Regions from separate parts of the Sphingomonas oligophenolica genome, predicted to be linked through region 1. Evidence: predicted binding sites of a transcription regulator. Region 1 holds the regulator's gene; each other region holds the start of a gene.
The links. Region 1 encodes LexA, which represses DNA repair genes until DNA is damaged. Its sites were predicted from a motif close to GTTCCNCNCTTGTTCT; they were not measured.
Positions count from the first base shown of each region.

Region 2: recA (recombinase RecA) is a predicted target of LexA. The motif match lies at 2,771-2,786, and genes of this name have one in related genera.
Region 3: ABD050_RS00210 (ImuA family protein) is a predicted target of LexA. The motif match lies at 1,573-1,588, and genes of this name have one in related genera.
Region 4: uvrA (excinuclease ABC subunit UvrA) is a predicted target of LexA. The motif match lies at 3,783-3,798, and genes of this name have one in related genera.

Region 1 is NZ_BAAAEH010000061.1:49,946-57,197, reverse strand. It holds gene ABD050_RS27000 (ComEC/Rec2 family competence protein) at 1-1,377, shown strand, start outside; gene ABD050_RS26995 (2OG-Fe(II) oxygenase) at 1,374-1,994, shown strand; gene lexA (transcriptional repressor LexA) at 1,988-2,671, opposite strand; gene ABD050_RS26985 (molybdopterin molybdotransferase MoeA) at 2,747-3,952, opposite strand; gene ABD050_RS26980 (hybrid sensor histidine kinase/response regulator) at 4,004-5,920, opposite strand; gene ABD050_RS26975 (L-lactate permease) at 6,049-7,252, opposite strand, start outside.
Region 2 is NZ_BAAAEH010000028.1:78,406-85,657, reverse strand. It holds gene ABD050_RS14090 (glutathione S-transferase family protein) at 1-527, opposite strand, end outside; gene ABD050_RS14085 (class I SAM-dependent methyltransferase) at 524-1,375, opposite strand; gene recA (recombinase RecA) at 1,587-2,693, opposite strand; gene ABD050_RS14075 (hypothetical protein) at 2,811-3,875, opposite strand; gene ABD050_RS14070 (adenosine deaminase) at 3,988-5,001, shown strand; gene ABD050_RS14065 (phosphoribosyltransferase) at 4,998-5,513, shown strand; gene ABD050_RS14060 (response regulator) at 5,532-5,894, opposite strand; gene ABD050_RS14055 (hybrid sensor histidine kinase/response regulator) at 5,932-7,252, opposite strand, start outside.
Region 3 is NZ_BAAAEH010000001.1:40,701-47,952, reverse strand. It holds gene ABD050_RS00220 (acetyl/propionyl/methylcrotonyl-CoA carboxylase subunit alpha) at 1-984, shown strand, start outside; gene ABD050_RS00215 (MaoC family dehydratase) at 986-1,438, shown strand; gene ABD050_RS00210 (ImuA family protein) at 1,619-2,350, shown strand; gene ABD050_RS00205 (DUF6504 family protein) at 2,271-3,827, shown strand; gene ABD050_RS00200 (error-prone DNA polymerase) at 3,824-7,141, shown strand; gene ABD050_RS00195 (hypothetical protein) at 7,211-7,252, opposite strand, start outside.
Region 4 is NZ_BAAAEH010000024.1:8,875-16,126, forward strand. It holds gene ABD050_RS12980 (hypothetical protein) at 1-554, opposite strand, end outside; gene uvrA (excinuclease ABC subunit UvrA) at 803-3,772, opposite strand; gene ABD050_RS12990 (PQQ-binding-like beta-propeller repeat protein) at 3,975-5,477, shown strand; gene ABD050_RS12995 (tyrosinase family protein) at 5,721-7,252, shown strand, end outside.

The DNA.
Region 1 (7,252 bases):
ATGCGCCGATCGGGGCTCGCCCATCTCCTCTCGGTCAGCGGCTTGCATATCACGGCCGTGGTCGCGGCGGTGATGTTCCTGGTGCTTCGCCTGCTTGCGCTCAGCCCCTGGCTCGCGCTGCGGTTCCGCCTCCCGCTGATCGCGGCCGGCGCGGGCGCGCTGGCGGCGATCGGCTATACCCTGCTGACCGGCGCCGAGGTGCCGACAATCCGCTCCTGCGTTGCGGCGCTGCTCGTGCTGGTCGCGCTCGCGATGGGCCGCGAAGCGCTGACGCTGAGGCTGGTCGCGGCGGGCGCCTTCGTCGTGCTGCTCCTCTATCCTGAATCGCTCGCCGGCCCGAGCTTCCAGCTTTCCTTTGCGGCGGTCGCCTCGATCATCGCGCTGCACGAGCATCCGCGGATCAAGGCCTGGTTCGCGCCGCGCGAGGAGGGGCGGCTGCGCAAGCTCGGTCGCGACCTGACCTCGTTGCTGCTGACCGGCATCGTCGTCGAGCTTGCGCTGTTGCCGATCTCGTTGTTTCATTTCCACAAGGCGGGGATTTACGGCTCAGTCGCCAATATCGTCGCGATCCCGCTGACGACCTTCGTGACGATGCCGTTCGAGGCACTGGCGCTGTTGTTCGATTCAGTTGGTCTCGGCACGCCTTTCTGGTGGCTGACCGGGCGTTCGCTCGATCTGCTGCTGTGGATTGCGCACAAGACCGCCAGCATGCCCGGCTCGGTCGCCGCGCTGCCGGCGATGCCGGGCGGGGCTTATGGCCTGATGGTGATCGGCGGGCTGTGGATCGCGCTGTGGCGGACTCGCTGGCGGCGGCTTGGCGCGGTGCCGCTCGCGATCGGTGCGATCTGGGCGCTGCTGACGCCGACACCCGACCTGCTCGTGACGGGCGACGGCCGCCATGTCGCGCTCCGCACCGCGAGCGGTGGCCTCGCGCTGCTGCGCGACCGGGTCGGCGATTACACCGCCGATATGCTGGCCGAGAATGGCGGCGCCGACGAGAATCTGCTGCTGCTCTCCGATCAGCCCAATGCGCGCTGCAGCCGCGACCTGTGTCTCGTCGAGCGCCCGGCGGGCGGTCGCACCTGGCGGGTGCTTGCCACGCGCAGCGCCTATCTGGTGCCGACGGCGGAATTGGTCGCGGCATGCGGCGGCGCCGACATCGTCATCAGCGAACGCCGCCTGCCCGTCGCATGCCGCCCACGCTGGCTGAAACTCGACCGCGCCACGCTGGCGCAAACCGGCGGCATCGCGATCGCGCTGGGGAATAGCCGGGTCGTGACGGTCAGGCACCCGGGCGATGAGCACCCCTGGCTCGCCTCCGCCGTGCCGCCAGCGTCGTTGCGGACTCACCGGCATGGCGCGATAAGCCCGCAATGAGCGTCCAGCCCAGCCTCCTTGACCAGCCCGCGCCGCACATCCTGCGGCGCGCCTTCCTCCCTGTGGCCGAGCATCGCGCGATCCTGGACTGGTCGCTGGCACATCGCGCCTGTTTTGCGCCGTCGCTCGTCGACAGCGCGCAACTCAGGGCGAATATCCGCAGCTCCTTGACCGCGCGGCTGCCCGAGCAGGCTTGGGTGGAAGCGTTCAGGCGAAGGGTGCTGGATGCCGTCCCGGCCCTGGCCAGCGACCTCGGCATGGCGCCGTTCGCGCCGGAGACGGTGCAGCTTTCACTGATCGCCTATAATGACGGCGACTTCTACCGCCCGCATGTCGACACCGAAACCAGCCCGGCGCGCAAGAGCGACCGGGTGCTGAGCGCGGTCTATTATTTCCACACCGAGCCGAAAGCCTATTCAGGCGGCGAGCTGCGTCTCCATGCGTTCAACCCGGCCAGCAATCGCTCCGCCGACATCGCGCCCGAACAAAACGCCCTGCTGGCCTTCGCCTCGTTCGCGCGCCACGAAGTGCGTCCCGTCGCCTGTCCGTCGGGCCGGTTCGAGGATTCGCGTTTCGCGATCAATTGCTGGGTGCGTCGGGCGCTCCCGGCTCAATAGCGCCTGAGCAACCCGGCAAGCTTGCCCTGCACACGGACCTGATCGGGCGCATAACGCTGCGGATCATAGGCACGATTGGCTGGGTCTAGGCGGATCATCGCGCCTTCGCGCCGGAAATATTTGAGCGTCGCCTCGCTGTCTTCGATCAGGGCAACGACGATCTCGCCGTCGCGGGCGACATCGGTGCGCCGGATCAGCGCGTAATCACCGTCAAGGATGCCGGCCTCGACCATCGAATCCCCCGACACCTCGAGCGCATAATGCTCGCCGCCGCCGAGCAGGGCTGCGGGCACCGCGAGCATCGAATGGCCCTCGAACGCCTCGATCGGCACGCCGGCCGCGATCCGGCCGTGCAGCGGGATCTCGATCACGTCATTGGCCGGCTCGGGAAGCTTGCGGACATTACCCGCCAGTGCTGGGCCCGCCGGGGCGGTGGCGGCGGATTTTTTCGCGGTTTCGGGCCGCTCGGGCACGCGCAGCACTTCGAGCGCCCGGGCGCGGTTGGGCAGGCGGCGGATGAACTTGCGTTCCTCGAGCGCGCTGATCAGGCGGTGGACGCCCGATTTGGACTTGAGATCGAGCGCTTCCTTCATTTCCTCGAACGAGGGGGAGACCCCGGTTTCGGCGAGGCGATCATTGATGAAGCAGATCAGCTCGTGTTGCTTGCGCGTTAGCATCCCAGATCCTCCGTCGGGAACAGACTGGGAACGTTTACGCAATGTTCCAACAGTCTGTCAAGCGCCAACCCATTGTCAGGCGATGACGAGGATCTCCACCGGATCGCCCGCCATGATGGCGGGTGCGTTGGCCGGGCGAACGATCAGGCAGTCCGCGCGGGCGAGGGTGAGGAGCATCGAACTGTCCTGCAGGCCCGCCACGAAAACCAGGCCATCGCGGGTTTCGGCGCGGAGATAATCCTCGCGGTGGTCGTTTGCGGGAAGATCCTGGCCGAGGATCGCGGTGGCGAAGCGCGGCAGGGGATCAAGGGCACCCGACATGGCCGCGATCAGCGGCCTGAGGAACAGGGTGGCGGTAACGAAGGCCGAGACCGGGTTGCCGGGCAGCCCGAGCACGACTGCCTGGTTCAGCCGCCCGGCCATCATCGGCTTGCCGGGGCGCAGCGCGATCCGCCAGAAATCGAGGCTGCCGCCTGCCGCCTCGAGCGCGGGCCGGACGAGATCATGGTCGCCCACCGACGCGCCACCGGTGGTGACGAGGATATCCGCGTCGACGCGCCTGAAGGCGGCCACCGTCACATCGAACCGGTCGGGCAGGATGCCGAGGTCGAGAATCTCCACGGGCAGGTCGGCGAGCATTGCGGCGAGCATCGCGCCGTTGGATTCGGGCAGTGAGTCGCCGCCAAGCGCGATGCCGGGTGCGACGAGTTCGTCGCCGGTCGCCACGATCGCAACGCGGAGGCGGCGATTGACGGGGAGCGCACCGAGCCCTCCGGTGGCCGCCACTGCGATCCGCGCGGGCGTGAGGCGCTCGCCTTTTGCGACCAGCGTGTCGCCATGCGAGAAATCGAGCCCCTTGCGGCGGATGTTGCGGCCCAGGGTGCGCGGCCCTTCACCAGTGAGTGTCACCCGGTCGCCCTCGCGCGCCGCCTCTTCCTGGACCAGCACGGTATCGGCGCCTGCCGGCATCGCGGCGCCGGTGAAGATGCGGACAGTCTCGCCGGCGCCGACCGTGCCGGGAAAGGGACGGCCAGCCGCGCTCTCGCCGATCAGGGTGAGCGGCCCCGGGAGATCGGCGAAACGGATCGCATAGCCGTCCATCGCCGAAAGATCGGCTGAAGGCTGGGTGCGGAGCGCGACGATGTCCGCGGCCGCCCAGCGCCCGGCAGCGTCGCGCAGCGGCAGCGTTTCGGCGGCGACCGGCACGGCAAGGGCGAAGAGACGCGCGCGCGCCTCTGTGACGGGGAGAAGAGGAGAGGCTGTGCCCGAGCGCATCATCATGCCCTAGCCCTTCGGAACGCGGGGAGCCACCGGTCTTCGCGCCGCGATCCGTCAGGCAGGTTGGCGAACCGTATCGTTGACCACCCTCGCAAGCGCCGCCGCCAGGCTGTCGGCGCCATAGGGTTTCGGCAGGATATCGAAATCGCCGGCACCCCCTTTGGCGATTTCTTCGCTGTAGCCGCTCGCGAGCAGCACAGGGAGGGCCGGAAATCTTTCCCGCACGAGCCGCCCAAGCTCGACTCCGCTTTGCCCCGGCATCACCACGTCCGAAAAGACCAGGTCGACCGGTTCGGCGTCGAGCACAGCGAGCGCCTGCTCGGCGGACTCGGCGTCGATCACCCGATAGTTGAGTTCAGTGAGCAGGATATGGGCGAAATTTCGCACCTGTTCGTTGTCCTCGACCAGCAGCACGGTCTTGCCGGCGCCGTCCACCGCCTGGTTTGCGAATGTCGACCTCGCTGCGATCGACTTGTGAGAGTGCGGCAGGAGAATCCGGATTGTCGTGCCTTTTCCGGAAACCGAGTCGATCTCGACCCTGCCGCCTGCCTGTGCGGCGAAGCCATGAATCTGGGACAATCCGAGCCCGGTGCCCTTGCCGACCGCCTTGGTGGTGAAGAAAGGCTCGAACGCCCGGTCAAGAACCTCTTTCGGCATCCCCGACCCGGTATCGGACAGGGCGACGCAGACCATGTCGCCGCTCTCGTCGGCGATATTGTGCGTCGACAGCGTCAGCGTGCCGCCATTGGGCATCGCATCGCGCGCATTGATCGCCGCGTTGAGCAGCGCGGTTTCGAGTTGGGTGGAATCGACATCGACGAGTCCGAGCGTCGGGGCAAGGTCGAGCTTCACTTCGACTCCACCCCCCAGCGTCCTCGAGAGAACCTCGGCAAGAGCATCGAGCCGCACATTGAGATCGATCACTTCGGGTTTGAGCGGCTGACGGCGCCCAAAGGCAAGCAGGTGGCTGGTCAGGGTCGTCGCATGATCCGCGGTCTCGATGATCGCATTCAGATATTGAGCCCGTTTTTTCTCGTCGAGGCCGCCGCGCCGGAGCAATTCAGCCGAGCCGCGGATCACGGTTATCAGATTGTTGAAATCATGGGCGATACCACCGGTCAGCTCGCCCAAGGCCTGCAGCTTCTGCGACTGGACCAGCGCGGCGCGGGCCTGATCGAGCTCTTCCTCGACATTGCGGCGCTCGGTGACGTCCCGGGTGATCTTGGCAAAGCCGATATGGCGGCCTGAATCGTCACGGATGGGGTCGATCACGACATGCGCCCAGAACCGGGTGCCGTCCTTGCGGACCCGGATGGCTTCGGCTTCATATTTGCCCTCGGCAAGCGCCGTCGCGAGCGCGCGTGCCGGCACTCCCGCGGCGCGATCCTCGGGGGTGTAGAAGCGCGAGAAATGCTCGCCGACGATTTCCTCGAATGAATAGCCCTTGATCGCCTGGGCGCCGGCATTCCAGTTGGTGACCCTGCCATCGGTGTCGAGCATGTAGATGGCGTAGTCAGTGACTCCCTGCACGAGCAGGCGGAACCGCTGCTCGCTTTCGTAGAGCCGTCGCTCGGCTGCCTTTTTCTCGGTGATGTCCCGGGTGATCTTGGCGAAGCCGATCAGCTCTCCGGCTTCGTCGCGGATCGGATCGATGACGGCGCTCGCCCAGAAGCGCGTGCCGTCCTTCCTGATCCGCCAGCCCTCCGCTTCGAACCGCCCTTCGACTTCGGCGGCCCGAAGGGCGCGTTCGGGCATCCCCGCCGCCCGATCCTCCTCACGGAAGAAGCGGGAGTAATGCTGGCCGATGATCTCATCCGCCTCATAGCCCTTGAAACGCCGGGCGCCGGGATTCCAGCTTACGACATGCCCGCCGCGATCGAGCATATAGATCGCGTAATCGGTGACGGCGTTGACCAGCAGCTGAAAGCGCTGTTCTGACAGATCAGAATCGAAACGGCTTGGATCAGGCATGGATGCCCTTGGAAAGTCCTGAAGACTGGTTCGCACTCATCACCTACGCACCGACTCCCGCTTTGAGCAATAGACAGAGATCAACGGCTTAGTCCCGAAACGCGCCGCCTGGCATGTTCTTTCCGACCTCAACGCGGTACCAGCAGCGTAAAGGGTGGAACATAGGCTATCAACATCACCACCAGCCCGACCAGTGACGCCAGCACGAAGCTGTGCAGGAAGACATAACGCAGGATTCGCCCTTCCTGCCCGAACCATTGGGTTGCGGTCGAGGCGACGACGATGCTCTGCGCGTCGATCATCTTGCCCATCACCCCGCCCGCGCTGTTCGCGCCCGCCATCAGGACCGGGGAAAGGTGGAGTTGTTCCGACGTGACTTTCTGCAAGCCGCCGAACAGTACGTTCGAGGCCGTGTCGGATCCCGTCACCGCCACACCGAGCCAGCCGAGCATCGTGCCGAAGAACGGATACATCACGCCAGTCGCGGCAAAGGCGAGCCCCATCGTCGCATCGAGCCCGGCGAAGCGCGTGACGTTGCCGAGCGCGAGCATCGCGGCGATCGTCGAGAGGGAGGGGATCACCATCATGAAGGCGCGGCCATAGCTTTTCGCGATCCCGATCGGGCCGAGCCCGAGTAGCACGGCGCTCAGCACGCCGGCGAGCAGGATCGCCGATCCGGTCGCCGACAGCGGATTGAAGGTGTAAATCGCGGGCTCCGCCGTAGCGGTCGCGACGACGGGGGGCACGCGCAGGATCGCCATGTCGAGCCCGGGGAAATGGATCGCGCGCTTGTACACCGCGTCGAGCGCCGCCTTCACCGCCGGCATGCCCCAGAGGAAGACGACCCCCATCAGGATCAGCCAGGGCATCCACGCCTTGCGCATGGCGCCGCTATCGGGTGTGCCGGGAGCGAGGGCGATCGTGTCCTCATGCTCGGTGACATGCGCCGCGTTGATGATCGGCACGCGCTCGTCGCCCCTGGACAATGTCGCTTGGCCGACGTGCATGATGACCGCCGGTCGCCAGAAACGCAGGAACGCGACCAGGGCGACAACCGAGATCATCGCCGGTCCGATCGCGGCGAGCCACGGCCCGTGCAGATTGGAGATCAGCAACTGGCTGGTGCCGAAGGTGACCGAGACCATGACTGCGGCCGGCCACACGGCGAGCGTCCGCCGCCAGCCGCAATAGGCGACCAGCAGCCAGAAGGGCACGATCAGGCAGAAGGGCAGCATCTCGCGCCCGACCGTCGCTGACAGGTCCGCGAGCGGCAAGCCGGTCACCCCGGCGAGCGTGACCAGCGGCGTGCCGAGTGCGCCGAACGCGACCGGC
Region 2 (7,252 bases), on a different contig from region 1:
CCGAGCCCGGCGCGTCCGCGTGCCGCTTCGAGCGGAAAACTCATCATGATGTCGGCGGCGGTCATCTCGTCGCCCGCGAACCAAGGGCGGGCGGCCAGCTCGGATTCGACATAATCAAGATGGACATCGATCATGGGCTGTATCCGCTTGATCGCCGACTTGCCGAAGATCGGAATCCGGTTGAGGACAAGCAGCACGAGCAGGGGCGGCATCAGCGACCCTTCGGCATAATGCAGAAACATGCGGTAGCGCAGCACTGACTCGCGATGGGCGAGCGGGCCGAGCCGCCCGTCGGCCTTTTCAACGAGATATTCGATGATCGCGCCGGTTTCGGCGACCACGACGCCGTCATCCTCGATCACCGGCGACTTGCCGAGCGGGTGGACGCGTTTCAATTCGGGCGGGGCGAGCATTGTCTGCTTGTTCCGCTCGTAGCGCTTGACCTCATAGGGCATGCCGAGCTCCTCGAGCATCCACAGGATGCGCTGCGAGCGCGAATTCTCGAGATGGTGGACGATGATCGTCATTGTGCCTCTCCTGCCGCTGCTTGCGCCGACCATAGCCATGCCGCAGCGGGGAAATCCACTGTGTCGCCCGATCGGTGGCGATGGAGCACGTCGGCCATGCGATCGAGCATCGCACCGCGCTCGGCCGGATCGGCAGCCTTGATCGCCCGTGCGGTCGGCCCGATCCGGCTGAAGAGATCGAGCGCGTCGGCGATCGGATCGGCACCCTCACCGGCGCAATAATTGTAATCGACCGATATGGCGCGGACGTCACACCAGCCTGCAGCCTCGAGCAAGGGCGTGACGAAGTCAGGATCGGCAAAGGCAAAGGGGCCAGGCGCATAGCCGGCGGGCACTGGCTGGGGTCCACCCAGAACCGCGGCCAGAAGCTCGGATGCCCAGGGGTTGAGCGCAGCGTCCCGAAAACAGGAAAAGACGAGGCGGCCGGCCGGCGCCGCAGCGCCGCGGATCGCGGCGAAAGCAGCTATGGGATCAGCGAAGAACATCACGCCGTGCCGCGAAACGAACAGGTCGACCGGCGCCTGATCGCCAACAAGTGCCTCGACCGGGCCCGTCGCGAAGCGCAGATTCGGGAGATCGGCAGCCCGTGTCGCCGCAATCGCGGTGAGGCCCGGGGAAATGTCGATGCCACAGATGCGTGCGGCGGGCAGCGCCGCTGCAAGAGCAAGGCTGGTCGCCCCGGCGCCACAGCCAATATCCACAATCGCCGGGGCATCGATCCCCGCTACCGCAGCGATCGCCGCTGCGTTGAGACGCGGCGCGAGACCGGCAAAGCTGCGATCGGTACGCTGCCATTCAGTGGCCCAGACATCGCCGACCGGGCCGCTCCATTCGCTTGCATCCATCATGCTTCCTTCCCGATGAGGGCCGATCCCGCAAAGATCCGGCGCGTCGGTGGTGTAGCTGCTTTCGTCCGCCCTGGCGAAGAGCCAATCGCCCCATGAAATATGAAAGGCCCGCCGTCGTGGGCGGGCCTTTCCGGGTTTTGCGACGGGAGAAACGCCGCGCTAAACTTGATTGTCGAGCATCCGCCCCCTCCCCGCTTGGGAGAGAAGAAGATCAGAGGTCGTCGTCCTCGCCATCGGCGTCGGGGCCGGCCATCATCTCTTCGGCGACCTTGTCGGTACGGGCCCGGATCGCCTTTTCGAGGCGGTCGGCCATTTCCGGATTTTCCTTGAGGAAGGTCTTGGAATTCTCGCGGCCCTGGCCAATCCGGACGCTGTCGTAAGAAAACCACGCGCCCGATTTCTCGACCAGCCCGGCCTTGACGCCGAGGTCGAGGATCTCGCCGATCTTGGAGACGCCCTGGCCATACATGATGTCGAACTCGACCTGCTTGAACGGCGGTGCGACCTTGTTCTTGACGACCTTCACCCGGGTGGTGTTGCCGATGATTTCCTCGCGATCCTTGATCTGGCCGGTGCGGCGGATGTCGAGACGGACCGAGGCATAGAATTTCAGCGCGTTGCCGCCCGTCGTCGTCTCGGGGTTGCCGTACATCACGCCGATCTTCATGCGCAGCTGGTTGATGAAGATCACCATGCAGCGCGAGCGGCTGATCGAACCGGTCAGCTTGCGCAGCGATTGCGACATCAGCCGCGCCTGCAGGCCGACATGGCTGTCACCCATTTCGCCCTCGATCTCGGCGCGGGGCACGAGCGCCGCGACCGAATCGACCACCAGCACGTCGATCGCGTTGGAGCGAACCAGCGTATCGACGATCTCGAGCGCCTGCTCGCCGGTGTCGGGCTGGGAGACGATCAGTTCGTCGATATTGACGCCGAGCTTCTTGGCATAGACCGGATCGAGCGCATGCTCGGCATCGACGAACGCCGCTGTGCCGCCGCCCTTCTGCGCTTCGGCGATCACGTGAAGCGCAAGCGTCGTCTTGCCCGAGCTTTCCGGACCATAGATTTCGATCACCCGGCCGCGCGGCAGACCGCCGACGCCGAGCGCGATATCGAGGCCGAGCGAACCGGTCGAAATCGATTCGACCTGCATCGTCTCCTTCGATCCGAGCCGCATCGCGCTGCCCTTGCCGAAGGCGCGATCGATCTGCGCGAGTGCTGCCTCGAGTGCCTTGGCGCGCTCGCCGGAAGCTTTCTCGTTTGCCTTGTCGTTGGAGACTGCCATTTTGTTGTCGATGACCTTCAAAGATGCCGCCACTGGGAGCCTCCGTCGCTAGACTGATCACGCCATCTGTTCAATGCGTGTTGGAAGCTTCGTATATGGTTTGTTCCAGAAGAACAAGTGGGGAACGATCTTTTTTTGTTCCGCTGTTCCTCAAGCCGGGAAAACCGGGCTGCCGGGCGGCGCCTGGCCGGGCTCGATCACATAAATCAGCGCGCCATGTTCCGTACAGCCGAGCGCGGCCGCGGGCGGATCCTCATAGGACCGGTCGTAGTCAGGGATGATCCCGTACCAGGCGGGCAAAGCGACCGCGAAACGCGCACGCAGCGCCGGTTCATCGATCACGCAGGCGGCGTGGACGATTTGGCCGAACTGAAGCTTCACGATAATCCCGGCGCGGCGCATCGCCAGCTCGACCGGGGCGAGATGCGCGCAGGTGGCGGACATATCCGGCGCGAGATCATAGGCGATCTGGGCGTCGGACCAGCTCTCGCCGCGTTCAATCCGGTCGGCATAGGCGCTGAGGATCGGATCGCCCCGCATTTCGATCAGGCGCAGCCGTTGCGCTTCACGCCAGTCCGCATGCTTCGAGCGCGCGTCGCGCCGCGCACCGGAGCGCCGGTCATGTCGGGCTACGCCCCGCCCGACATGGTACAGGCCATAGGTGATCGCGGCCGCGACGATAAGGATCGCGGGCAGGTGATACTGCTCGATTACCAGCGGCATCGCATCACGATGAAGCGTGAACCCGGCCCAGAGCACAACCACGAAACCTGCGCCTATCCCCGCCATCGCCACCAGCAGGCCAAACAGCGGACCGGGCTCCCGCATGCGCGGCACGGGCGGGCCGGCGATGCCCGGCGCTCCGCCCGCCCGGACCGAGGTGCTGACGACGGCCCATAAGGCATAGCCGCCGAGCATTGTGCCGATCGGGAAGCCGAAGAGCAGCAACACCGATACGATCGCGACCGGTATTCGCGCCCATGGCTTGCCGAGCAACAGACCAAGCCCGCCGATCGTCGCCGGTAACAGATAGAAGATCGCGGCGATGGCGAAGAAGAAGCCGATCCAGGCAAGTGCTTCGGGGCCGCGCGGATCGGATTCGAGCCCGAGGCCGATGCAGAGCGCAGTCCCGATCGCCAGCCCGAGCACGCCCAGGATCAGATAGATCCAGGCGATGACGCGAAGCGGCGTGGAGAGGCGAGTCCGGTCGGTCATCGTTGCGGGACCGTAATCGATCGACGCCTATCCGCAAACCACCCGCACATGGTCAGCCAGGGCGACGGGATTCCGGCTTGCTCCCCTGCCCGCCCCGCGCGATGAATGCGGCATGACGGACCATGATTTCATCACCGGGCTGCCCAAGGCCGAGCTCCACCTCCATATCGAGGGCAGCCTCGAACCCGAGCTGATGTTCGCGCTGGCGGAGCGCAACAGGATCACGATCCCGTTCGCGACTGTCGAGGCGGTGCGCGCCGCCTATGATTTCTCCAACCTGCAGGATTTCCTCGACATCTATTATGCCGGCGCGAATGTGCTGCAGACCGAGCAGGATTTCCGCGACCTGGCAGTGGCCTATTTCGATCGCGCGGCGGCGGACGGCGTCGTCCATGCCGAAATCATGTTCGATCCGCAGACTCATACCGATCGCGGCATTGCCTTTGGCACGGTAATCGCCGGCCTGCTCGCCGGCATGGCGGACGCCGAGACACGGCACAGCATGACGTCGAAGCTGATCATGAGCTTCCTGCGCCATCTCGACGAGGAGGCCGCTTTCGCCACGCTGGCGGCGGCCGAACCCTGGCTCGACCGGATCGACGCAGTCGGGCTCGATTCATCGGAGCTTGGCCATCCGCCGGAGAAATTCGCGCGGGTGTTCGCGGCGGCGCGCGGCAAGGGCCTGCGCCTCGTCGCGCACGCCGGCGAGGAAGGGCCGCCCGATTATGTCCGGCAGGCGCTCGACCTGCTCGATATCGACCGGCTCGACCACGGCAATCGAAGCCTGGAGGATCCGGTGCTGACCGCACGGCTCGCCCGCATCGGCATGACGCTGACGGTGTGCCCGCTGTCGAACCTGAAGCTCTGCGTGGTGCGCGACATGGCCGAGCATCCGATCGACCGGATGCTCAAGGCCGGCCTGCGCGCGACGATCAATTCGGATGATCCGGCCTATTTCGGCGGCTATATCGCCGACAATTACCGGGCTGTGGCAATGGCGCGCGGGCTCGACCGCAACGATCTCGCCTTGCTGGCACGCAATTCGTTCCTTGGCTCGTTCCTGCCCGACGACGTGGTGGCAAAGCATCTCGCGACACTCGATACCTATGTGGGAGCCAATGCATGACCGTGTTCGCCGACATCACGCATGAGGAATTCGTCGCGACCGTCCGCGCGCTCGCGCTGCAGCTCGCGGACGATGCGTGGAAACCGGATTTCATCATCGGCATCGGCCGCGGCGGGCTTTCGCCGGCGGTCTATCTCAGCCACGCGACCGGGCTGCCGATGCTGTCAGTCGATTATTCGAGCCAGGTGAAGGATTTCGCCGACGAACCGCTGGTCAAGCTGGCGCGGCGGACTCAGGCCGGCGAGCGACTGCTGTTCCTCGACGACATCAATGATTCGGGCAGGACGATCGCCCATCTCCGCGGGGCGCTGCGCACGGCCGAGGCGATGCCGGGCAGCATCCGCTTCGCGACGCTGATCGACAATGTCAGCTCGGCGGAACAGGTCGACTATCGTGCCCGGACGATCGACCGGAGAGTCAACAAGGACTGGTTCGTCTTCCCTTGGGAAGCGGTGGCGCCGGCTCAATCGCTGGTCGAGGATGCGGCGGCGGTTCCGGAGCGGATCGCCTGACGGTGCCGGGCCGGAAATTCAGGCCAGCGACTCAAGCACCTTGGCGACTGCGTCCATCGTGAACGGCTTGGGCAGGGTCGGGCGGCCGCGATAGGCTTCGACGATGCTGTCGTGCGAGCCGCCGGTCGCGAGCACGAACGGCACGCCCCGCGCGGCGAGCGCTTCGGCGATCGGCCAGCTTTTCTCGCCGCCGCGCAGGTTCACGTCGAGGATCGCTGCATCGATGCCGCCCGCCTCGACCAGGGCAAGCGCATCAGCGACAGTGTCGGCAGTGTCGGCAGTGCCGGCCATCTGCTTGCCGAGCATCTCGATGAAATCTTCGAGCATCATGGCGATCAGCGGTTCGTCCTCGACAATGAGGATTCGGTTCGGCGCGGTCATTCCGGCCCCTTAGTCTCAGCGCCGCCGTAGCGCCAAGTCATTTCGCATTCAATGCGCCGCGCGCCGCCTCGGCAAGCTGCTGGACTGAAAAGGGCTTGGCGAGGAAAGAGACATTGTCGAGATCGATCGAGCGGCGCAGATGCTCCTCGGCATAGCCCGACATGAACAGGATCGGCAGATCGGGATAGCGCGCCCGCACCTGGCGGACCATGGTCGGCCCGTCCATTACCGGCATGACGACATCGGAGATTAGCAAGTCAGGCCGGTCGTTCCGCGCCAGCAGATCAAGCGCGACCTCGCCATTCTCGGCGGTGAGCACGGTATAGCCCTGGCGGGTCAGCGCGCGCTCGGCGACGGCGCGGACCATGTCTTCATCCTCGACGAGCAGGATCGTGCCGGTGCCCCAGAGATCAGTAGGTTTGTCCCGGGTCAGCGCCGGCATCGACCCCTTTTTTGCGGGTTGGGGCGTTGCGTGGACCGGCAGATAGATGCTGAAGACGGCGCCCTGATCACGTCCCCCCTGATCGTGATTGTCGGCAAAGATATAGCCACCCGACTGCTTGACGATGCCATAGACGGTGGAGAGGCCGAGGCCGGTGCCCTTGCCGACTTCCTTGGTGGTGAAGAAGGGCTCGAAAATCTTGCCGATGATCTCCGGCGGGATGCCGCCGCCGGTGTCGGCGATTTCCAGCGCGACATAGTCGGCGATCGGCAGGATGTCCGATCCCATCTTGCGCACATCGGTCGAGGTGACCGCCATGGTCTGGATCGACAGCGTGCCGCCGCCGCGCGGGTCCTTCGCCAGCATCGCGTCGCGGGCATTGACCGCGAGGTTGACGACGACCTGCTCGAGCTGGCCGGGATCGGCACGGACCGGCCCGAGATTGCGGCCATGCTTGACGGTCAGCGTCACCGTCTCGCCGAGCAGGCGCTTGAGCAGAGTCGAGACCTCGGAGATGACGTCGGGCAGCTGTAGGATCTGCGGCACCAGGGTCTGCTGGCGCGAGAAAGCGAGCAGCTGGCGGGTCAGGCTCGCGGCGCGATTCGAATTGGCACGGATCTGCTGGATGTCGTCATAATCGCTGTCGCCGGGCGAATGGCGCATCAGCATCAGGTCGCAATGCCCGATGATCGCGGTCAATATGTTGTTGAAATCATGCGCGACGCCGCCGGCCAGCTGGCCGACCGCCTGCATCTTGGTCGCCTGCGCGACCTCACGCTTGAGGCGTGTCTCCTCGCTATTGTCCTTCAGGCTGAGCAGCACCGCGGCATCGCCCAGCCCCCGCGCGCCGGCGATCGAAAGGGCGACCGGTTCATCGGGATGATCCTTGAGGCGGACAGCGAGATCAGTCGAATGA
Region 3 (7,252 bases), on a different contig from region 1:
AACACCCGTCTCCAGGTCGAGCATCCGGTGACCGAGGCGATCACCGGGCAGGATCTGGTCGAGTGGCAGTTGCGGGTGGCGTCGGGCGAGCGGCTGCCGAGGCGACAGGAGGAGCTGTCGATCACCGGCTGGGCAATGGAGGCGCGCCTCTATGCCGAGAACCCGGCGAGCGGCTTCCTGCCTTCGACCGGCCCGCTAGAGCGTCTGCGCTTTCCGCAGGGCGTCCGCATCGACAGCGGTGTTGAGGAAGGCGGCGAGGTTACACCGTTCTACGACCCGATGATCGCCAAACTCGTTGTCCACGCGCCCACCCGCGCTGCCGCTGCCGGCAAGCTCGGCGATGCCGCGGGCGGCACCGAGGTATGGCCGGTAAAGACCAACGCCGCCTTCCTGGCGCGCGCCGCTCGGCATCCCGAATTCGTGGCGGCCCGGATCGATACGGGGTTCATCGAACGGCATATCGAAGCGTTGGTGCCCCCGCACGAGCCTTCTGCCCGCGTCCTTACCAGTGCTGCCCGCGCTATCCTTTCGCCGGTCTCCCTCGATCCATGGAGCGGGCTGACCGGCTTCCGCGCCAATGCGGCACCCGATCTGCGCGCAGAAGTGACCGTGGGCGGCCAGGTGCATCTCGTCACGCTGGCCACGCCCGTTCCAACCAGCATCGCCGCGTTCGACGGCGGTAGCGTGCTGTTTGCCGATGGCGAGGCGTGGCCGTTCTCCCGGCCGCGTGCCGACGATATCGTGCGTGGCGATGCCCTATCCGATGGGATGATCGTCGCGCCAATGCCCGGCAGGATCATCTCGGTGGCGGTTTCGCCGGGCGATGCCGTGACCAAAGGACAGCGGTTGCTGGTCCTGGAGGCGATGAAGATGGAGCAGGGCCTCGTCGCGCCATTCGATGGCATTGTGGCGGAGATCAGAGCCGTGGATGGCGCCCAGGTGTCCGAAGGCGCGTTGCTCGTGCGCATCGAGAAGGACGCCTGACATGGCCGGACGCTTCTTCGATGAATGGGCGATCGGCGATCACATCGTCCACGTGATTCGCCGCACCGTCACTGAGACCGACAATCTGTTATTTTCGACGATGACTCACAATCCGCAGCCGCTCCATCTGGACGTCGAGGCGGCGAAGGCAAGCGAGTTCGGGCAGATTCTCGTCAACGGCACTTTCACCTTCGCGCTGATGATCGGTCTTTCGGTGGGCGAGACGACGCTCGGATCGCTCGTCGCAAATCTCGGCTACGACAAGCTCGTGCATCCCAAGCCCGTGTTCATCGGCGACACGATGCGGGCGGAGAGTGAAGTGGTCGACCTGAAGGATAGTAGATCGCGGCCAGGCGCAGGCATCGTCACCTTCTCGCATCGTCTGATCAATCAGCGCGACGAGGTCGTTTGCCAGTGCCTGCGCAGCGCACTGCTGAACCGGACGCCGAAATAGGCCGCGTCCATTCGCGCTGAGCGAGCTACTCGGACGAATTGTGCAAGCAGCGCGATTCCGCCAATTTCGTGATTGGGGCTCCCGGAATATCCCGCAGCCTCATAACGCGCGCTTGACTCTTCGCGCCACGCGTCGGAACAAATAGGGAACAATCCACCGCCACCCGAGTCTCCTGATGCCATGTACCAGCCCGCTGTCCTCGAAAAACTACGAGCGCAAATCGCGCGGATCGAGGGCGTGGGCGTTCGTCATGCTGCGATTCCCTTCGGGATAGACGAGCTCGACCTCCGCCTGCCCGGCCGGGGAATCGCCGTCGGTGCGTTGCATGAGATAGCCGGCAGCCCCGATCTGGCGGACGACGCCAGCGCGACGATCTTTCTCGCTGGCATCCTTGCGCGGATCGAAGGTCCGGTCTTCTGGTGTCTCCGCTGGCGCGACCTGTTCGCGCCCGCGCTCCACCTGGCGGGCCTCCACCCCGATCGTGTAATCCATGTCGAGGCGGGCAGCGATACCAACGTCCTGTTGGCGATGGAGGAATGCCTCCGGCACAGCGGGCTTGCCGGTGTCGTGGGTGAGGTCTCCAAATATACGACGACCGCGTCGAAGCGGCTCCAGCTCGCGGCCGAGAGCTCGGGTGTCGCCGCCTTCGTGTTCCGCCGGGCCTCGAAAATCGAGCAAGCGGCGGAAGGCACGGCGGCCGTGACACGCTGGCGCATCACGGCGTTCCCGAGCGAGGACCTGGGTATTCCTAGCCTTGGGCGACCGCGCTGGAACGTGACGCTGGAAAGGGTACGCGGCGGCAACCCGCACGCATGGATTGTGGAGGGCTGCGATGCGACGGGTCGCATCGGTCTATCTTCCGCACTGGTCGACCGACCGGCTGCGGCGGACGACCGCAAATTCGTCGCCTGACCGCGACGCCCTCGCGCGCGACCGTCCGCTCGTAACGGCGATCCCGGACCATCGCCGCCGCGTGATTGCCGCGGTCGACCTGGCTGCGCGGGCACTCGGCATTCGTCCTGGCATGACCGTCACGCAGGCGCGGTCGTTCGCGCCCGAACTGGAGGTCGTCGATGCCGAGCCAGAAGCTGATCTTGAAGGCCTTCGCCGTCTCGCGCTCTGGGCGGGCCAGCGATATTCGCCATTTGTCTCGCCGGATGCGCCCGACGGCATCTGGCTCGATATCACCGGATGCGCCTCGTTGTTCAGCACCGAGAAGGCGCTTCTGAAGGATCTCCATCGCCGGATCGCCGCATTCGGCCTGACCGTGCAGATTGCGGTCGCCGATACCGCGGGCTGCGCCCATGCCGTGGCGCGGCATGTCCCAGCGGGGCGCCCGGTGACGATCGAGCCGGGAGACCATCGCAAGGCCATCGCCCTGCTGCCGATCGTGGCCCTGCGCCTCCCGGCCAGTGACGTCGAGGGCCTGCGCAAGCTCGGGTTCGAGCGCATCGAGCAGCTGATCGGGGCGCCGCGCGGCCCGCTTGCGAAGCGCTTCGGGCGCGATCTCCATCGCCGCCTCGACCAGGCCCTGGGTAATGTGCCCGAGCCGATCGAACCGATCTTTCCGGAGAATGTGCCGCGCGCGCGGCGCGGTTTCATGGAGCCGATCGCGACCTCGGAAGCCTTTGCACGGGTGATCGGTGATCTGGTCGGCGATGTCGTCGAGCAGCTTGGCCGTATCGGCAAGGGCGCCCGCCGGCTCGACTGCTACTTCCACCGGGTCGATGGCCATACCCAGGCGATCCGCATCGGCACTGCCGCGCCGTCGCGCGATGCGCGCCACCTCGCCAAACTGCTTTGCGCGAGGATCGAGACGGTCGAGCCGGGGCTTGGCATCGAGGCGATGATCCTGGTCACGCCGCTGGTCGAGGGCATGGCGGCCCGGCAGGGCGAAGGATTGGAAAGCCTCGGTCGGCGCGGGCCGGATCTCGCGGCATTGGTGGACGCGCTCGCCAACCGGTTCGGCCAGCGCTCTCTTCACCGCAGCGGTCCCCGGGCCAGCGCGATGCCCGAGCGCTCGATTGCCCTGTCGCCGGCGCTTGGCAGGCCGACCGGCGCCGCGTGGGACGACGACCTCCCGCGACCTTCGCGGATGCTGGAGCGCCCGGAGCCGATCGAGGTGATCGCGCTGCTGCCCGACGACGCGCCGCGCATGTTCATCTGGCGGCTCAAGCGATATCGCGTCACGCAGGGTGATGGCCCAGAGCGCCTGCATGGCGAATGGTGGCGCGAGGGCGGGCATGAGGCCGGCACGCCGCTGGCCGTGCGCGACTATTACCAGGTCGAAACCGAGACGGGCGGTCGCTACTGGCTGTTCCGGCTCGGCGACGGGACAAGCCATGCCACCGGAAACATGCGCTGGTTCATCCATGGCGCGTTCGCATGACCGACGATGCACCCGGCTATGTCGAGCTGCAGGTCACGACCCATTTCAGTTTCCTGCGAGGTGCGTCCTCGCCCGAGGAGATGTTCGCTGCCGCCGCGCTGCTCGGCCTGCCGGCGCTGGGCGTGGTCGACCGCAATTCGGTCGCCGGCATCGTTCGCGCGTGGGATGCGGAGAAGACCACGGGTGTCCGGGCAATCATCGGCTGCCGGCTCGACCTTATCGATGGCACGGCGCTGCTGGTCTATCCGACCGATCGCGCCGCCTATGGCCGGATGTGCCGCCTCCTCAGCGTCGGCAAGGCGCGCGCCGGCAAAGGCGCGTGCCATCTCGACTGGTCCGATGTCGAGCAATGGCAGGAGGGGCTGATCGTCATGCTCGTCCCCGATCGTGCCGATGCCGTCGCGGAGACCGCGCTGGCGCGTACGAAGCGGATCTTCGGAGACCGCGCCTATATGGCGTTGTCGGTTCGGCGTCGGCCGCGCGACGCGATCCGCCTGCGTGACTTGTCGGCGATGGCGGTGGCGGCACGCGTGCCGACCGTCGCCACCAACGACGTGCTGTACCATTCGCCCGAGCGCCGGCTGCTGCAGGACGTGGTCACCTGCATCCGCGAGAAATGTACGATCGACGAGCTGGGCGACCGACGTGAGCGATTCGCGGATCGCTATCTCAAGAGCGGCCAGGAGATGGAGCGGTTGTTCCGCCGCTACCTGAAGGACGCGTCACCCGTTGGGCGCAGCGTCGAGTTGGCGGCGCGCTGCACCTTCAGCCTTGAGGAACTGCGCTACCAATATCCCGACGAAATCCGCGTCCCCGGCCGGACGCCGCAGGAAGAGCTGGAGCGGCTGACCTGGGAAAAGGCGCCCGAGCGCTATCCCGAGGGCATCGAGGGCAAGGTGCGCGAGCAGCTTGTGCATGAACTGAGGCTCATCGCCGAGCTCGAATATGCGCCCTATTTCCTGACGGTCCATTCGATCGTCGCCGAGGCGCGACGGCGTGAGATCCTCTGTCAGGGCCGAGGATCGGCGGCGAACAGCGCCGTCTGCTACGTGCTCGGCATCACCTCGATCGACCCGGTCCGCTCCGAGCTGCTGTTCGAGCGGTTCGTCAGCGCCGAACGAAGGGAACCGCCCGATATCGACGTCGATTTCGAGCATGAGCGGCGCGAGGAAGTGATCCAGTGGATCTACGAAACCTATGGCCGGATCCGCTCGGCGCTGACCGCCGTCGTTACCCGGTTCCGGTCCAAGGGCGCGGTGCGCGAGGTCGGCAAGGCGCTGGGCCTCAGCGAGGACATGACCGCCGGGCTTGCCTCGTCGGTGTGGGGCTGGAGCCGCGAGGGGGTCGAAGCCAAGCATGCCGAGGAGATGAACCTCGACCTTGGCGATCGGCGCCTCGCATTGACGCTGGACCTGGCCCGCACCCTCATCAACACGCCGCGGCATCTTTCCCAGCATCCCGGCGGGTTCGTCTTGACCCGTGACCGGCTTGACGAGCTGGTACCGATCGAGCCGGCCGCGATGGACGATCGGCAGGTCATCGAATGGGACAAGGACGACATCGATCTTCTGGGCTTCATGAAGGTCGATGTCCTCGCGCTCGGCATGTTGTCCTGCATGCGCCGCGCGTTCGAATTCCTGGAGAACGACAAGGGGACCAGGCACGACCTCGCCACCATCCCGGCGGAGGACCCCGCCACCTACGCGATGATCCGGAAGGCCGACACGCTCGGCGTCTTCCAGATCGAGAGCCGGGCGCAGATGGCATCGATTCCGCTGATGGCGCCGCGCACCTTCTACGACCTCGTCATCCAGGTCGCGATCGTGCGCCCCGGCCCGATCCAGGGGGACATGGTCCATCCCTACCGCCGCCGCCGCAACGGTCAGGAGGAAGTCACCTATCCGACTGAGGAACTGCGCCGGGTGCTGGAGAAGACCCTGGGCGTGCCGCTGTTCCAGGAGCAGGCGATGCGGGTCGCGATCGAGTGCGCGGGATTCACCGCCAGCGAGGCGGATCTTCTGCGGCGGGCGATGGCGACGTTCAAGCTCACCGGCGGCGTATCGCACTTCCGGGACAAGCTGATCAGCGGAATGGTCAACCGGGGCTATGACCAGGATTTCGCCGAAAAGACGTTCAAGCAGATCGAAGGCTTCGGCTCTTACGGCTTTCCGGAAAGCCACGCCGCGAGCTTCGCGCTGATCGCCTATGCCAGCAGCTGGATGAAGTGCCATCATCCCGACGTCTTCTGCGCGGCCCTGCTGAACGCGCAGCCGATGGGATTCTATGCCCCGGCACAGATCGTTCGCGATGCCCGGCAGCACGGCGTCGAAATCCGTCCGATCGACGTCAACCACAGCCGCTGGGACTGCACGCTCGAGCCGACCGGGGCCCGATATCTCGCCGTCCGACTCGGGCTCCGCATGGTGCGTGACCTGTCGAACGACGATGCGGCCGCGATCGTGACCGCACGCGCCGGCACGCCCTATGACAGCGTCGAGGAGATCCAGCGCCGCGCCGGTGTCGGTCGCGGCGCCCTCGACCGGATCGGCGAGGCGGACGGGTTCGGATCGCTCGGGAACAGTCGTCGCGAAGGGCTCTGGAGCGTCAAGGGTCTCGGCAACGCGGCGCTCCCGCTTTTTGCCGCAGCCGATGAACGCGACGGCAAGCTGCGCCAGGAAGCGATCGAGCCGACCGTCATCCTCGCGCCGATGGGCGAAGGAGCGGAAGTCGTCGAGGACTATCGCGCGTCGGGCCTGTCACTGCGCGCGCACCCGCTGGCGTTCCTCCGCGATGAGCTGAAGGCACGCAGGATGATCACCTGCGAGCAGCTCCAGACCGTGAAGGATGGCCGCTGGATCGAGCTCGCCGGCATTGTGCTGGTGCGCCAGAAACCGGGGTCGGCGAAGGGCGTCATGTTCATCACACTCGAGGACGAGACCAACGTCGCCAATCTCGTCGTCTGGACCAATGTCTTCGAGAAGAATCGCCGCACGGTGCTCGGTGCGTCGATGATGGGGGTGCGCGGCCAGGTCCAGCGCGAGGGCGAAGTCATCCATGTCATCGCGCAGCGCCTCGATGATCTGTCATCGCTGTTGGCGAGCGTCGGCAACCGGGCCGATGTCGCCGACATCTACCGGGTGAGCCGCGCCGATGTGGTCAAGAATGCCATGCGCCCGGACCCGCGCGATCCAGCTGAAGCGCCGTTGGGCAAGCCCCCGAGAGACATCTATATTCCCGACCTGCGCCTCGGATCGGGCATCATTCCCGGTCAGCCCACCGAAGGCATCAAGATCAAGCCGCGGGATTTTCGCTGACCGCCGGTCAAAAAAAAGGCCGACCCGAAGGCCGGCCATTCGAATTGGTGCTGGGAGGAACATGGGGCGCTACAGAGACAGTGCATCCACGCCAACGGTATGAAACAGAAT
Region 4 (7,252 bases), on a different contig from region 1:
ACCATATCCTGTGGCGGGAGCGGTTCAGCTTCGATCCGACCATGGCTGAACACGAGATCACCGAAGGGCACATCGTTCGAGATGGTTTCCACCCGCAAGGCAGCGCGCTCGGTTGGCTCGACCAGGCCGATCTGAATGAGCTCGGTGGGCGCCGTTATAACGGTAGCGACGGGCTTGTCCCTGTCGAACAGAACAATCCGGCCATCGAACGACCAGCACCCCTGGAACGTGTAGATATAGCGCCGAACCAGGACAGTGGCGGTCAACGGTCCGAGTGGCGCCTCGAATGCCACCCGCCAGCCTCGGGCGCGCGCCCATCGGCCAGCCGACGTGCGGGGCTCGGTCAGGCTAACGATGCGCTCGCACAGCTCCGGACTGCCGCCATCGTGCGCGACGCTCTTGCTCGTCGGGCTATAGGGAATAGTCGGCAGGTTGCTTGTCGGCACTATCCAGAGCTTGGGTTCACGGGAGCGAACCAGATATGCGCCAGCATGCTCCCAGCGGCCTGGGCGCGGCGACGGCGTCATCACGCTTCTCACGAGCCAGCCATCCACGGATAGCCCCGCCGATGCGGGAGCGGATGTCGGCACCGTAACCGCCGCATGGCCCGAAATGTGCGGCCTGGCGGGAGCCCGCTCAGTCTTTTGCGAGCAGGCAGACGTCAGCACAAAAGCCAGCGTCAGCGTTTTATCTCTCCTCCCGCACAGTATCACGCCGTGGCACAACAGAGTGCGCTATAGAGAACATATTAGCAACATCATTCGCGCAGCGGCTCGGCGAGGATGCATTACCCCATCACAACCTACTCCGCCGCCACGCTCTCCCGCCCGCGTTCCAGCAGCGGCTTGAGATAATGACCGGTAAATGAGCCCTTCGCCTTGGCCACCTGTTCCGGCGTGCCTTCCGCCACGATCTCGCCGCCCTTCACGCCGCCCTCGGGGCCGAGGTCGAGCACCCAGTCGGCCGTCTTGATGACATCGAGGTTGTGCTCGATCACCACCACCGTATTCCCCTGATCGACCAGCGCATGGAGCACTTCGAGCAGTTTGCGCACATCCTCGAAATGCAGGCCGGTGGTCGGCTCGTCGAGGATGTAGAGGGTCTGGCCGGTCGCGCGGCGCGAGAGTTCCTTGGCTAGCTTCACGCGCTGCGCCTCGCCGCCTGAGAGCGTCGTCGCCTGCTGGCCAACCTTGACGTACCCGAGGCCGACCTCGGCCAGCATCGCCATCTTGTCGCGGATCGGCGGGACTGCCTTGAAGAATTCGACTGCATCCTCGACGTTCATGTCGAGCACATCGGCGATGCTCTTGCCCTTGAACTTCACCTCCAGCGTCTCGCGATTGTAGCGGGCGCCGTGGCAGACGTCACAGGTGACATAGACATCGGGCAGGAAGTGCATCTCGATCTTGAGCAGGCCGTCGCCCTGGCACGCCTCGCAGCGGCCGCCCTTGACGTTGAAGCTGAACCGGCCCGGTTTGTAGCCGCGCGCCTGGCTTTCGGGGAGGCCGGCGAACCAGTCGCGGATCTGGGTGAAGGCGCCGGTATAGGTCGCCGGGTTCGAGCGCGGGGTGCGGCCGATCGGCGACTGATCGATGTCGATCACCTTGTCGAGATATTGGAGGCCGGTGACCTTCTCATGCTTGCCGGCGAGGACGCGGGCGCCGTTCAAGGAGCGCGCGGCGGCGGCATAGAGCGTGTCGATGGTGAAGCTCGACTTGCCCGAGCCCGACACGCCGGTGACGCAGGTGAAGGTGCCGAGCGGGATGCTCGCGGTGACGCCGCGCAAATTGTTGGCGGTGGCGTTGTGCACCGTCAGCTTCTTGCCATTGCCCTTGCGGCGCTGGTCCGGGAGTGGGACCTCGCGGGTGCCGTTGAGATAGTCAGCGGTGATGCTGCCCTTGGAGGCGAGGATCTGGTCGAGCGTGCCCTGCGCGACCACCGCGCCGCCATGGACGCCGGCGCCGGGGCCCATGTCGATGATGTAATCGGCGGTGCGGATCGCATCCTCGTCATGCTCGACCACCAGCACGGTGTTGCCGAGATCGCGCAGCCGCCTGAGCGTCTTGAGCAGCATGTCGTTGTCGCGCTGGTGGAGGCCGATGCTCGGCTCGTCGAGGACGTAGAGCACGCCCGAGAGCCCTGAGCCGATCTGGCTGGCAAGGCGGATTCGCTGGCTCTCGCCGCCGCTCAGCGTGCCGCTGGTGCGATCGAGGTTGAGATAATCGAGCCCGACATTGTTGAGGAAGCCGAGCCGTTCGAGGATTTCCTTGAGGATGCGCTCGGCGATCTCGCGCTGCTGGCCGGTGAGGACGTGCGGAACGTCCGTGAACCAGGCGAGCGCATCCACCACCGAGAGGCGGGTGACCGAGGAGATGTCGCGCATGCCGATCTTGACCGCCAGCGCCTCGGGCTTGAGCCGCGCGCCGTGGCATACCTCGCAGGCGGCGCTGCTCTGATATTTCGACAGCTCCTCGCGCATCCAGGCGCTCTCGGTCTGGAGCAGGCGGCGGTTGAGGTTGCCGATCACGCCTTCGAAGGGCTTCTTCACGTCGTACGACTTGCGGCCGTCGACGAAGGTGAGCGTGACCGGCTTGCCGGCGGTGCCGTGGAGGATGATCAGCTTCACCTCGCCGGGGAGATCCTCCCAGGGCGTATCGAGGCTGAAGCCGAATTCGCGAGCCAAGCTGCCGAGCACCTGCATGTAATAGGGGCTGGGCGGGTTGGACTTGGCCCAGGGCACGACCGCGCCCTTCTTGATGCTGAGCGCGTGGTTGGGGACGACGAGTTCCTCATCGAACAGCATCTTCTCGCCGAGGCCGTCGCAGGCCGGGCAGGCGCCTTGCGGGGCGTTGAAGCTGAACAGGCGCGGCTCGATCTCGGCGATGGTGAAGCCGGAGACCGGGCAGGCGAATTTTTCCGAAAAGACGATCCGGTTGGCGGGGATGCCGGTGTTCTTCATCTTGCCTTCGGCGACGAAGGTTTGCGGGGCTTCGCGGACGGCGTTCTTCTTAAGCCCCTCCCCTTCAGGGGAGGGGCTTAGCTGAGCCACGGTCGTATCCACCAGATCCACATAGGCCAGCCCCTCGGCCAGCTTCAGCGCCGTCTCGAAACTGTCCGCCAGCCGGGTCGCCATGTCCGGCCCGACCACGAGCCGGTCGACCACTACTTCGATGTCATGCTTGAACTTCTTGTCGAGCGCCGGCGCCTCATCGATCTCGTGGAGCTCGCCGTCGATGCGCACCCGGGTGAAGCCGGCCTTCTGCCATTCGAGCATCTCCTTGCGATACTCGCCCTTGCGGCCGCGCACGACCGGCGCGAGCAGATAGAGCCGCGTGCCCTCGGGCAGCGCCATCACCCGGTCGACCATCTGGCTGACGGTCTGCGCCGCGATCGGCAGGCCGGTCTCGGGCGAATAGGGGATGCCGACCCGCGCCCATAACAGGCGCATATAATCATAGATCTCGGTGACGGTGGCGACGGTCGAGCGCGGGTTGCGGCTGGTCGTCTTCTGCTCGATCGAGATGGCGGGCGAGAGGCCCTCGATATGATCGACATCGGGCTTCTGCATCAGCTCGAGGAACTGGCGCGCATAGGCCGAGAGCGACTCGACATAGCGGCGCTGCCCTTCGGCATAGATGGTATCGAAGGCGAGGCTCGACTTGCCCGAGCCCGACAGGCCGGTGATGACCGTGAGCGTGTCGCGCGGGATGTCGATCGAGACATCCTTGAGATTATGTTCGCGCGCGCCGCGGACGGATATGTGGGTCAGCATATCGGCGTTTGTTCCAGATTTGTTCGGATTGGGCAAGGCCTGAGCCGCAGGGTGGCGAGATGGGAATGAAATCGCCAAACGCAAGCGGCGGCCGGATTGCGGCGGGAAAGGTAATCGTGCATTTCAGTGACTTGCGAGTCGCAGCAGGCGGCGAGATGGGCGCGTTGACCACGCGTCGACCCGGGGGGGGGGGGGATAATTCATGCGCGCAATGAAATCGACCATCGGTGCCCTGGCGGCGCTGTGGGCGGTGCCCTCCCTCGCGCAGACAAGGCCGACGCTGTATCCGGCCGCGCAGACAGTCGACGTCACCGAAGGCGCCACCGATACGGCGATCAAGTTCAGGGCATCGACGCCGGCATATGACAAGCCACTCTTCCCAGATGTCCAATTCGACCCTGCGAAGCTGAGCCAGGACGGGCCGATCGTCATGTCGGCTCCGAACGTCTATCGCGCTGCGTTCAAGTCGGTTGCTACCCTGCCGGGGGGCGTGACCACCGGCACGGTCACTTTCCGCATGTGCCGCGACAGCCCCTGCGCCCATCCATGGCCGGGCACCGAACAGGTTTTCACCTATACGATCAACGTCGCGCTGAAGGACTGGGTAACCTATCAGCGCGATGCCGGGCATAGCGGCTATGTCCATGCCAGCTACACAGGCACGTTCAAGAAGCGCTGGGTGTGGCAGCCTGCCGGCACGGGCGGCATGTCGGCGGTGGCGACCAAAGGAAGCTCGATCTTCATTGTGCGGGGAGACTATTCCTCCAACAGCATCGTCTCGCTCTCGATGCTGGGCGCACCGCAATGGGTGTATCCGATCGGCACGACCGCTTATGTGAGCGCCCCGGCGATCGCAGACAACAAGGTCTTCGTTCCCTATATGGTGATGTCGTCCGTCACCAATCCAATTGTTGCCCTCGACGCCGCGACGGGCAATGTGGCGTTGTCGAACATGACGTTCGCCTCGCAATGGTCGCCGTTCACCGCCCCGACCCCCTATGGCGACGCTCTGCACCTGGCGGCCGGATATTTCGGCAACGAGGTCACGGCATACGCACTTGCGAGCGGCGAGACGCGCTGGGATTCGGCAGGGCAGGGCCCTTGGATTTATGGTGGAGAAACCCCCGCCGTCGACGCCCAGCATGTCTATTACTATTCGGGTTCGTCCCTCGACGTTTTCGACCGCCTGACCGGGACGCGAGTCAATTCTTTTGCTGATCCTTATTTCAGTTGGGGCGGCTACACTTATCTCGGCGGACCGATGCTGGGCACGAATGGCAACGTCATCCTGCAAAGCGGGACGGGTTATTACAAGCCGCTTGTGAAGTTCACTTCGGGCGGAGCGGCTACCCAGCTTGGAACCAACAGCTATGTGACTGCACCGGCAATCGCTAAAGGAACGATTTATTCAGCGACTCTGTCGCAGCTTGATGCTGTGAGCGAGGCCGATGGATCGATCCTGTGGTCATGGATGCGTCCCCAGGACGACTATACCTATATCACCGGCAATATCGTCGCGACCGATACGCTGATTTTACTGAGCACCGGCCTGAAGCTCTATGCGATCTCGGCAACCGATCCGGCGCACCCGGTTGTCTGGTCAGCGACGACTCCTGGGAATATCGCCATATCGCGCGACGGTCTGCTACTGGTAACGACCACGCTGAACGGAAGCCCGGCACTGGTGGCCTATAGCGTGAAGTAACGGGAGCCGGGCCGCCGCGGCGAGCACGGCGCATTTCTTCGCCGTATTTGCAATTCAGCGACAGTCTGCGCCGCCTTTCCCACCAGACCGGCTTCATCTCTCCAAGACCAGCGCAGTACTAGCCCCTATTATCATGGCGGAGACGGCGAAGTTAACCGCCGCGAGTCGGAGCGTCGACAGGACTACCGACTGAAGCGCTATTTGTGCGTTCGGGACATTGTACTCGTTCGAGGGGTATCCGCCATGAAAACACTGTACTCAATCGCCTTTTTCGGGGCTGCCACGCTGGCAATGCCAGCCGCTTATGCCGGGACGAGCGCCACCACGTCGGCCGCGCGCTCCCCGTTCCTCGCATCGGCCAGCGACCCGCAGCTCGACCGATGGATGTGGGCCTTTGCGACCGCGCAGCTGCAGACGGTCGCCGCCGATGCGCTGGGCACGACGGTCGGCGGGCTGCCGCCACCACCGCCGCTGAACACCACCCGCCAGTCGATCACCGCCCTCAACGCGACCCAGCTCGCCAGCCTGCGCCGCGGCATCGCGCAGATGATCGCCTGGAACTCGGCGCCGCAGGGCAGCGCCGACTTCAAGCGCAGCCTGCGCTATTGGGCGAACATGCACGCCTATATCGGCACCGGCTGCTCGTCAGCTTCCGGTCTGAACTATCCGGGGATGAGCGGGCTCTCGCTGCAATCCAAGGCGACGCCCGACCAGATCGCGACCTGGTGCACCTGCCAGCACGGCACGATCCAGTTCCTTACCTGGCACCGCATGTATCTCTTCTATTTCGAGCAGGTGCTTCGGCAGGCGGCGGGCGACCCCAATCTCCGCCTGCCTTTCTGGGATTATGAGACTGACGGCCATATCCCGCCGGCCTATCGCAGCCCGACCTATGTCGATGGCGGGGTGACCAAGCCCAACCCGCTGTACGTCGCCAACCGCCAGGCGCAGCTCAACGCCGGCACTGCGGCGCTGTCGTCGTCAGTGACGTCGACTGCCGGGGCGATGCCGGCCTCGACCTACAGCCCGTTCAACAGCGCGATCGAGCAGACCCCGCACGGCGCGGTGCACTGCGCGACCGGGGTGGCGAGCTGCCCGAGCGGCTATATGGGCTATGTGCCCTCGGCCGGGAACGACCCGATCTTCTACAGCCATCACGCCAATATCGACCGGCTCTATGAATGCTGGCTGCGGATCAATCCGTCGGCGCGGTTGCCGAACAACCCGGCGCAGCTCGCGGCGCATTTCAGCTTCATCGACGGCGCCGGCAATCTGGTATCGCCGATGGTCGGCAACATGCTGACGACAGCGCAGCTGGGATATCATTATGCGGCCGGCGGCGGCTGTCCGCTGGTGATCAAGCTGCCGCCGATCCATATCCTGCTGGAGACCCCCTATCATGTCTATCCATTGATCGGCCCGACCATCCTGCAGCGCGGGACGACGGTGGTGCCGCTGAAGCTCGCGGCCGCCACGCGCAAATCATTGCTGGCGGCGCCCCCGCGGAAGGGCGGCGCCTTGCGCTCGATGCTGGTGATTGACGGCCTGGCCTATGACGAGCCGCCCGGCGTGCTCTACAATGTCTATGTCCAGGGCCCGGGCGGCAAGCGCCAGCTGGTCGGGGTGATCAACTTCTTCAACGACACAGCGCCGCGCCACGACGACATGGAAGGCATGAAGGGCGAGATGGCCGACATGTCGACCCGGACGTTCGATGCGACCGACGCGCTGGCCGCTTTGGGCGCGACCGGCGACGCCTCGCTGGTGCTCGAGCC